One region of the Tsukamurella pulmonis genome, then DNA from elsewhere that is predicted to be linked to it. Evidence: riboswitches for the same ligand, from Rfam matches in the RefSeq annotation. Region 1 holds a riboswitch; the other holds the start of a gene.
What was found. A riboswitch is a leader RNA that binds a small molecule or an ion and turns the genes downstream of it on or off. The one in region 1 is predicted to bind cyclic di-AMP.
Positions count from the first base shown of each region.

Region 2: linked by a shared signal. The riboswitch ahead of BLQ62_RS14865 (C40 family peptidase) and the one ahead of BLQ62_RS19740 (transglycosylase family protein) in region 1 are both predicted to bind cyclic di-AMP.

Region 1 is NZ_FNLF01000002.1:4,018,122-4,021,514, forward strand. Features, by position in the region: gene BLQ62_RS19725 (hypothetical protein) at 1-155, shown strand, start outside; gene moaA (GTP 3',8-cyclase MoaA) at 152-1,141, shown strand; gene BLQ62_RS19735 (MoaD/ThiS family protein) at 1,145-1,384, shown strand; cyclic di-AMP (ydaO/yuaA leader) riboswitch at 1,541-1,697, shown strand; gene BLQ62_RS19740 (transglycosylase family protein) at 1,708-2,382, shown strand; gene BLQ62_RS19745 (hypothetical protein) at 2,576-3,393, shown strand, end outside.
Region 2 is NZ_FNLF01000002.1:3,037,556-3,040,948, reverse strand. Features, by position in the region: gene BLQ62_RS14875 (DEDD exonuclease domain-containing protein) at 1-473, opposite strand, end outside; gene BLQ62_RS14870 (hypothetical protein) at 592-804, shown strand; cyclic di-AMP (ydaO/yuaA leader) riboswitch at 926-1,075, shown strand; gene BLQ62_RS14865 (C40 family peptidase) at 1,165-1,770, shown strand; gene BLQ62_RS14860 (NlpC/P60 family protein) at 1,832-2,875, shown strand; gene BLQ62_RS14855 (glycosyltransferase family 4 protein) at 2,891-3,393, shown strand, end outside.

The DNA of each region.
Region 1 (3,393 bases):
CGATCGCCGCCCTGTTCCTCACGCCGCTCGTCACGGGCGGCACCACCGCCCCCACCTGGGTGTACGCCCTGACACCGCTGGCGCCCGTCGGTTTCCTCGTGGGCGTGATCGCCGTGATCATCGGCGGTCGCGTCGGGGATCGCGAGCAGTCGTGAAACCCCTGGTCGACCGCTACGGGCGCGTCGCACGCGACCTGCGGGTCTCCCTCACCGACCGGTGCAACCTGCGGTGCACCTACTGCATGCCCGCCGAGGGACTGCCCTGGCTGGCGAACGACCACGTGCTGACCGGCCCCGAGATCGACCGACTCATCACGATCGGCGTCCGCGACCTCGGAATCACGGAGATCCGATTCACCGGCGGTGAGCCGTTGCTGCGGGCCGACCTGGACCGGATCGTCGCGCACGCGGCGTCGCTGGAACCGCGCCCCGAGATCTCACTGACCACCAACGGCCTCTCTCTCGCGCGGCACGCGGCGAAGCTCGCCGGGGCCGGGCTCGACCGGGTCAACGTCTCGCTCGACACGGTCGATCGCGAGGAGTACGCGAAGGTCACCCGGCGCGACCGCCTCGACGACGCTCTGGCCGGCCTGCGCGCCGCCGCGGACGCCGGCCTCACCCCGGTCAAGGTCAACGCCGTCCTCGGGCCGGGGCGGCTCGACGACGCGCGCCCGCTGCTGCGACTGTGCCTCGACGCGGGCTACGAGCTGCGGATCATCGAGCACATGCCGCTCGACGCGGACCACACGTGGGACCGCAGCACCATGATCACGGCCGAGCACATCCTCGCCGAGCTGCGCCGCGAGTTCACCCTCACGCCGCACGCGGAGCCGCGCGGCAGCGCGCCCGCCGAGCTCTTCACGGTCGACGGCGGCCCGTCGACGGTGGGCGTGATCGCCTCGGTCACGCGCCCCTTCTGCGGCGATTGCGACCGGGTGCGGCTCACCGCCGACGGCCAGATCCGCACCTGCCTGTTCGCGGCCGAGGAGACCGACCTCAAGCCGTTGCTGCGCGGCGGCGCGACCGACGAGCAGATCGCCGACGCCTGGCTCGCCGCGATGCTCGGCAAGCAGGCCGGACACGGCATCGACGACCCGGCGTTCCTGCAGCCGTCGCGCCCGATGAGCGCGATCGGGGGCTGAGCCGTGCTGATCCGTTACTTCGCCGCCGCCCGCGCCGCGGCGGGGGTCTCCGAGGAGCGCGTCCCGGTGCCCGACGGTGCCTCCGTCGCCGAGGTGGCCGAGCTCCTGGCCGAGCGCCGCCCCGCGCTGAGCGCCGTTCTGCCGCGCTGCAGCTACCTGCTCGACGAGGTCGCCGTGCGCGACGTCGCGGCACCCGCATCCGGGGCGATGCTCGACGTGCTCCCGCCCTTCGCCGGCGGCTGATCCGACCGACACCCCCGGGTGACATCGATCACACTCCGCAAAATCACGGTCCGGTAACGGTTGGGCCACGGGGCGGGGTCTGTTACCGTCGCTGAGGGCCGCAGCAGCAGCCACCCGGATCGTTCGCAGCGCAGAGCTTCGTCCAGTGTCCGATTCGGGAAAGCACCACGATCTACACCTGGACGAAGGCGGAGGAACCATCCGCGGCCGCACGGCCGCAGGGCGCACGCCCTAGGGGTCAAGCCGGGCAACCGGCCGAGCAGCCTCTCGCTCGAACCCGACAGCTAACTTCGCACGCGCGTAGAGAGGAAAGACTTCACACGATGACCGGTCGTCACCGCAAGCAGTCCACCACCAGCCTGAGCGCCGCGAAGATCGCCGCCGCCGGCGCGATGCTCGGTGGCGCAGGTTTCGCGCTCGCCGCACCCGCCGCGAACGCCGCCCCCGATTCCCAGTGGGACCAGGTCGCGCAGTGCGAGGCCGGCGGAAACTGGTCGATCAACACCGGCAACGGCTACCACGGCGGCCTGCAGTTCAGCCCGTCCACCTGGAACGCCTACGGCGGCCAGCAGTACGCGCCCACCGCGAACCAGGCCAGCAAGGCCCAGCAGATCGCGATCGCCGAGAAGGTCCTCGCCGGCCAGGGCAAGGGCGCATGGCCGTCCTGCGGCACCGGCCTCGGCGCGCCGACCCCGCGCACCGTCTCCCCGACGGACACCGGCGCCACGAAGCCGGCCACCAAGCCCGTGAGCAAGCCGGCCGCGAAGCCCGCCGCCAAGCCGGTCGCGAAGCCCGCCGCCAAGCCGGTCGCGAAGCCCGCAGCGAAGCCCGTCGCCAAGCCTGCGGCCAAGCCCGCCGCGAAGCCGGTCGCCAAGCCCGGCCAGTCGGTCAACGCGAAGTACATCGAGCAGGTCATCTCGCAGGCCCAGAGCGGCGGCCAGCAGGTCGATCCCGCCGTGCTCTCCATGCTGCAGCAGGCGGCCGCGAAGGGCTACTGAGCCCACGCGCTCCATCACGTCCCGAAGGGGGCCGACGGCACCACGCCGTCGGCCCCCTTCGTCGTTCGCGGAGGCATCCCGGTCGATCGGTGATCGAATCACGGTCGGGTAACGTTTTGCAGTCGCACACTATCTGCTAGGTTCATCACCGGTCGTGTTCGCGACTGCAAAGCTCGGCAGGAAAGAAGGCCCGATGTTCACTCGCCACCGCACCTCACGGACCGCAGGCAAGCTCGCCGCCGCCGGTGCGCTGTTCGCCGCCGCGGGGCTCGTCGTCGCCGCACCCGCCGCCGCCACGCCCGGCTGCCCCTGCAACCCCGTCGCACCCGCCCCGGCTCCGGCCCCGAGCGCTGCGGCCCCGGCACCGGGTGCGTCCGTCACCCCGGCGAAGCCGGCCAAGCCCGCCCCGGCCCGTCCGGGCGCCGGGCAGCCCGGCCAGGGCGCCGTCGTGCCCGGCGTGATCCCCGTGGTCGTCCCCGGCGGTGTCGCCCCGGGCGTCGGCACCGCCCCCGGCGGCGCCGGACGGACCGGCGCGGGCAACGGCGCGCGCGGCGCGGCCCCTGCCGGTGTCGCAGCCCCCGCGGGCATCGCAGCACCCGCCGGCGTCGCAGCGCCCGCGGGCGTCCTCCCCGTCCCCGTCGGCATCCCGGTGGGCGTCGGCATCCCCGCCGGCGTCGGAATCCCCGCCGGTATCGGCATCCCCGCGGGCGTCGGCGCGGCCGGGCCCGCTGCTCGTGCGGGCGCCGGTGCGGCGGGCGGAGCCGCCGGTGTCGGTGCGGTCACCCCCGGCACCCGTGCGGGTGTCGGCGCCGCCGGCGCTGCGGGCCCCGTCGGCGCGGGTGCGGTGGCGCCCGGCGCGCGGGCCGGTGTCGGCGTCGACGGGATCGGCGTCCCCGGCACCAGCACCGGCGTCAAGCCGGTCCGCCCCGTCTACCCGGCCACCGCGAACGTGCCGCAGCGCCCCGCCAACCCCGGCATCACCATCCCCGACGGCGTGCTGGGCGCGCCCGT
Region 2 (3,393 bases), 980 kb from region 1:
CGGGCGAGTTCGCTGAGCTTGACCGACGGCGCCTCGTCCCGCGTCAGCACGCGCCGGGCCAGCTGCACGGTGCACAGGGAGGCGGGCTTCGGCCAGGGGGTGCCGGTGGCGGCCGCGGCGGCTTTGAGGAAGCCGAGGTCGAACCGGGCGTTGTGGGCAACCAGGACGGCGCCGTGCGCGAACTCGAGGAAGGACGGGAGGACGGAATCGATCCGGGGCGCGCCGGTGACCATCGCGGTGGTGATCCCGGTGAGGTGGGTGATGTGCGGGGAGATCCCGCAGCCCGGATCGACCAGTGTGGCGAACTCTCCCAGGACCTCGCCGCCGCGCACCTTGACCGCGCCGATCTCGGTGATCGCATCGCCGCCGCGGGGTGATCCGCCGGTGGTCTCCAGATCGACCACGACGAAGGTCACCTCCCGCAGGGGCGGGTCGACGACGCCCGACTCGCAGTCGTCCAGGCTCAGCTGCATGGCGCGACCGTAGAACACCCCACCGACAGGTTCTCGCGGACCGAACGGGCGCACGAAACTTGTCAGCCGCCGCGCCTAGCGTCGCCGGCATCGAGACCGACGACGAAGGGACGCCGCCATGGCGCTGCACATCGACTGCTCCACCTGCCCCGCCAAGCCCCGTGCGTGTGGCGACTGCTCGGTGGGCTTCCTCCTCGGGCCGCTGGAGGTGCCCGCGGACCCCACGGTCACGGCGGATCCGGACCTGAGTGACGCAATCGCCGCGTTCGCCGGCGAGGGAATGCTGCCGCGCCTGCGCGTCGTGCCTGACCAGGCCAAACGCGCGGGCTGAGATGCACCGTGGGTTGTGCGTTTCTGCCCACACCGGCGCGTCCGGCTAGACAGGTGCGTTTCCGTTTCGTAATCTTTCTGAGACCTTGCGGAGGTGCCCGGGGCGAAAGCCGCCCCGTCTCCCGAGGTCACCGCCTAAGAAGCCCCAGTGCTTCGCCGGGGACCCACACACGTTATCCGGGGTGAATCGCCGGAGGCTCACGCCTCCGGGGTAGGGCATCTTCCTCGCCCGAACCCGTCAGCTAACTCGGTCGGCGGTCGGGAAGAAACTTAGGAGAATCGCTTCGTGGCGAAACACCGACTTCAGCCGCAGCCCAGCCGAGGTGCCACCGCCGCTCGCGGTGCCTTCGCAGCAGGCGCCGTGACCATCGGTACCCTCGCGGCTCCGGCCGCCGCGTTCGCAGCGCCCGCCCCCGCGGCGCCGGCCCCCGTCGCACCGAAGGCGAAGCCCGCCCCCGCGCCGGCCGCGAAGCCCGCGGCGAAGGCGAAGCCCGCGGCGAAGCCGGCCGCCAAGCCCGCGCAGACCGTCGCGACGCACAACACCTCCGCGCGCCCCGGCGTCGTCAGTGGTGTGGCCGTCGCCCCCAAGCCCGGCGTCACCACGGTTGCGGGTGCGCGCCCCGGCGGTGCGAAGGCGAAGGTCGTGCAGGCCGCGCTGTCGCGCACCGGCCTGCCCTACTCGTACGGCTCCGCCGGCCCCAATTCGTTCGACTGCTCGGGCCTGGTCTACTGGTCCATGAAGCAGGCCGGCATCACCGTTCCCCGCGACAGCTACGGCCAGCTCGGCGGCGGTCGCTCGATTCCGATCTCCGACCTGCAGGCCGGCGACATCGTGATCTACAACGGCGGCAGCCACGCCGCGCTGTACATCGGTAACGGCAAGGTCGTCCACTCGGTGAACTACGGCATCCCGGTCAAGGTGAGCCCGCTCAACGAGATGTCGGTCTACTCCGCCCGTCGTTACTGACGTAACCTGGCAACGGTTGCTTTCGCAATCGTGCTCCAGCTCTGGAAGGACCTGCTCGGCCGTGTCATCGACCTCCCACACCCGCTCCCTGGCGCTGCGCGGCTCCGCCGCGTCCGCGGCGCTCGCCCTCGTGGCCGGGCTGACCGTGGTCGGCAGCGCCACCGCGGATCCCGACACGGCCGACGCCGCGCTCAAGCAGTACGAGAAGCTCTCCGAGCAGGCTTCGGGCACGAACGAGGCGGCCAAGGCGGCGCAGGAGGAGGCCGAGAAGGCCACCGCCGCCAAGCGCGCGGCCGATGCCACGCTGGTCGCCGCGAAGCGTGAGGTCGCCGCGGTGAAGGCACGGCAGGCGGCGTTGCAGCCGCAGATCGACGCCGTGGTGGTGGCCAACTACAAGGGCTCGCGCACCAACCGCACGTACGCGCTGCTCGTCAGCGACTCGCCGCAGCAGATGCTCGATCAGATGTCGACGCTCGACTTCATCAACCGTGACGTCGTGGCCACCGTCGACGCCTACAAGAAGTCGAAGGCCGCGGCCGATTCCGCCGCCACCCGCGCCGCCGAGGCCGCGACCGCGGCGGAGAACACGCGCACCGACGCCGAGCGCAAGGCGACGGACCTCAAGCAGAAGAAGTCGCGCCTCGCGCAGGAGGTCGCGCGCATCAAGGCCATCTACGACCGGCTGACCGGCGCGCAGCGCCAGTCGCTGATCGGGCCGCCCACGCCGTTCGATCCCAGCAAGGTGCCGCCGGGGAGCACGTCGGAGCTCGCGGCCGTGCGCGCCGCGCTGACCCGCGTCGGCATGCCCTACGCCTGGGGCGGCACGGGCCCCGGCCAGTTCGACTGCTCGGGCCTGATGGTGTGGGCCTACCAGCAGTCCGGCAAGTCGCTGCCGCGCACCTCGCAGGCGCAGCTGAGCGGCGGCCGCCCCGTCTCCCGCGGCGAGCTGCAGCCGGGCGACATCATCGTCTACTACTCGGCCGCCACGCATGTCGGCATGTACGTCGGCGACGGAAAGGTCGTGCACGCCTCCACGTTCGGCGTCCCGGTGCAGGTCGTGCCGATCGACGCCGCGGGGCCGTACAACTCGGCGGTGCGCTTCTAGCTAGGCTTGGGCACCATGCCGCGCACGCTGCTGGTCACCAACGACTTCCCGCCCCGCCCCGGAGGCATCCAGACCTACCTCCAGGCCTTCGTCCGGCAGTTGCCCGCCGATGAGCTCGTCGTCTACGCCTCGCGGTGGCGCGACAGCGAGGAGTACGACGCCGCGCAGCCCTTCGAGGTGGTGCGCCACCCCACGACGCTGCTGTTGCCCACGCCCGATGCTCTTTCCCGCGCCCGGGACCTGGTGCGCTCCCGCGACATCGAGACCGTCTGGTTCGGCGCCGCCGCGCCGCTGGCCCTGCTCGGTGCTCCACTCAAGGACGCGGGTGCGCTGCGCACCGTCGCCTCCACGCACGGCCATGAGGTCGGCTGGTCGATGCTGCCGCCCTCGCGCGCCTGCCTGCGCCGGATCGGCGACACCACCGACGTGATCACGTACGTCAGCAAGTACACCCGCGGCCGGTTCGCCGCCGCGTTCGGCCCGCGGGCCGCGCTGGAGCACCTGCCGCCCGGCGTGGA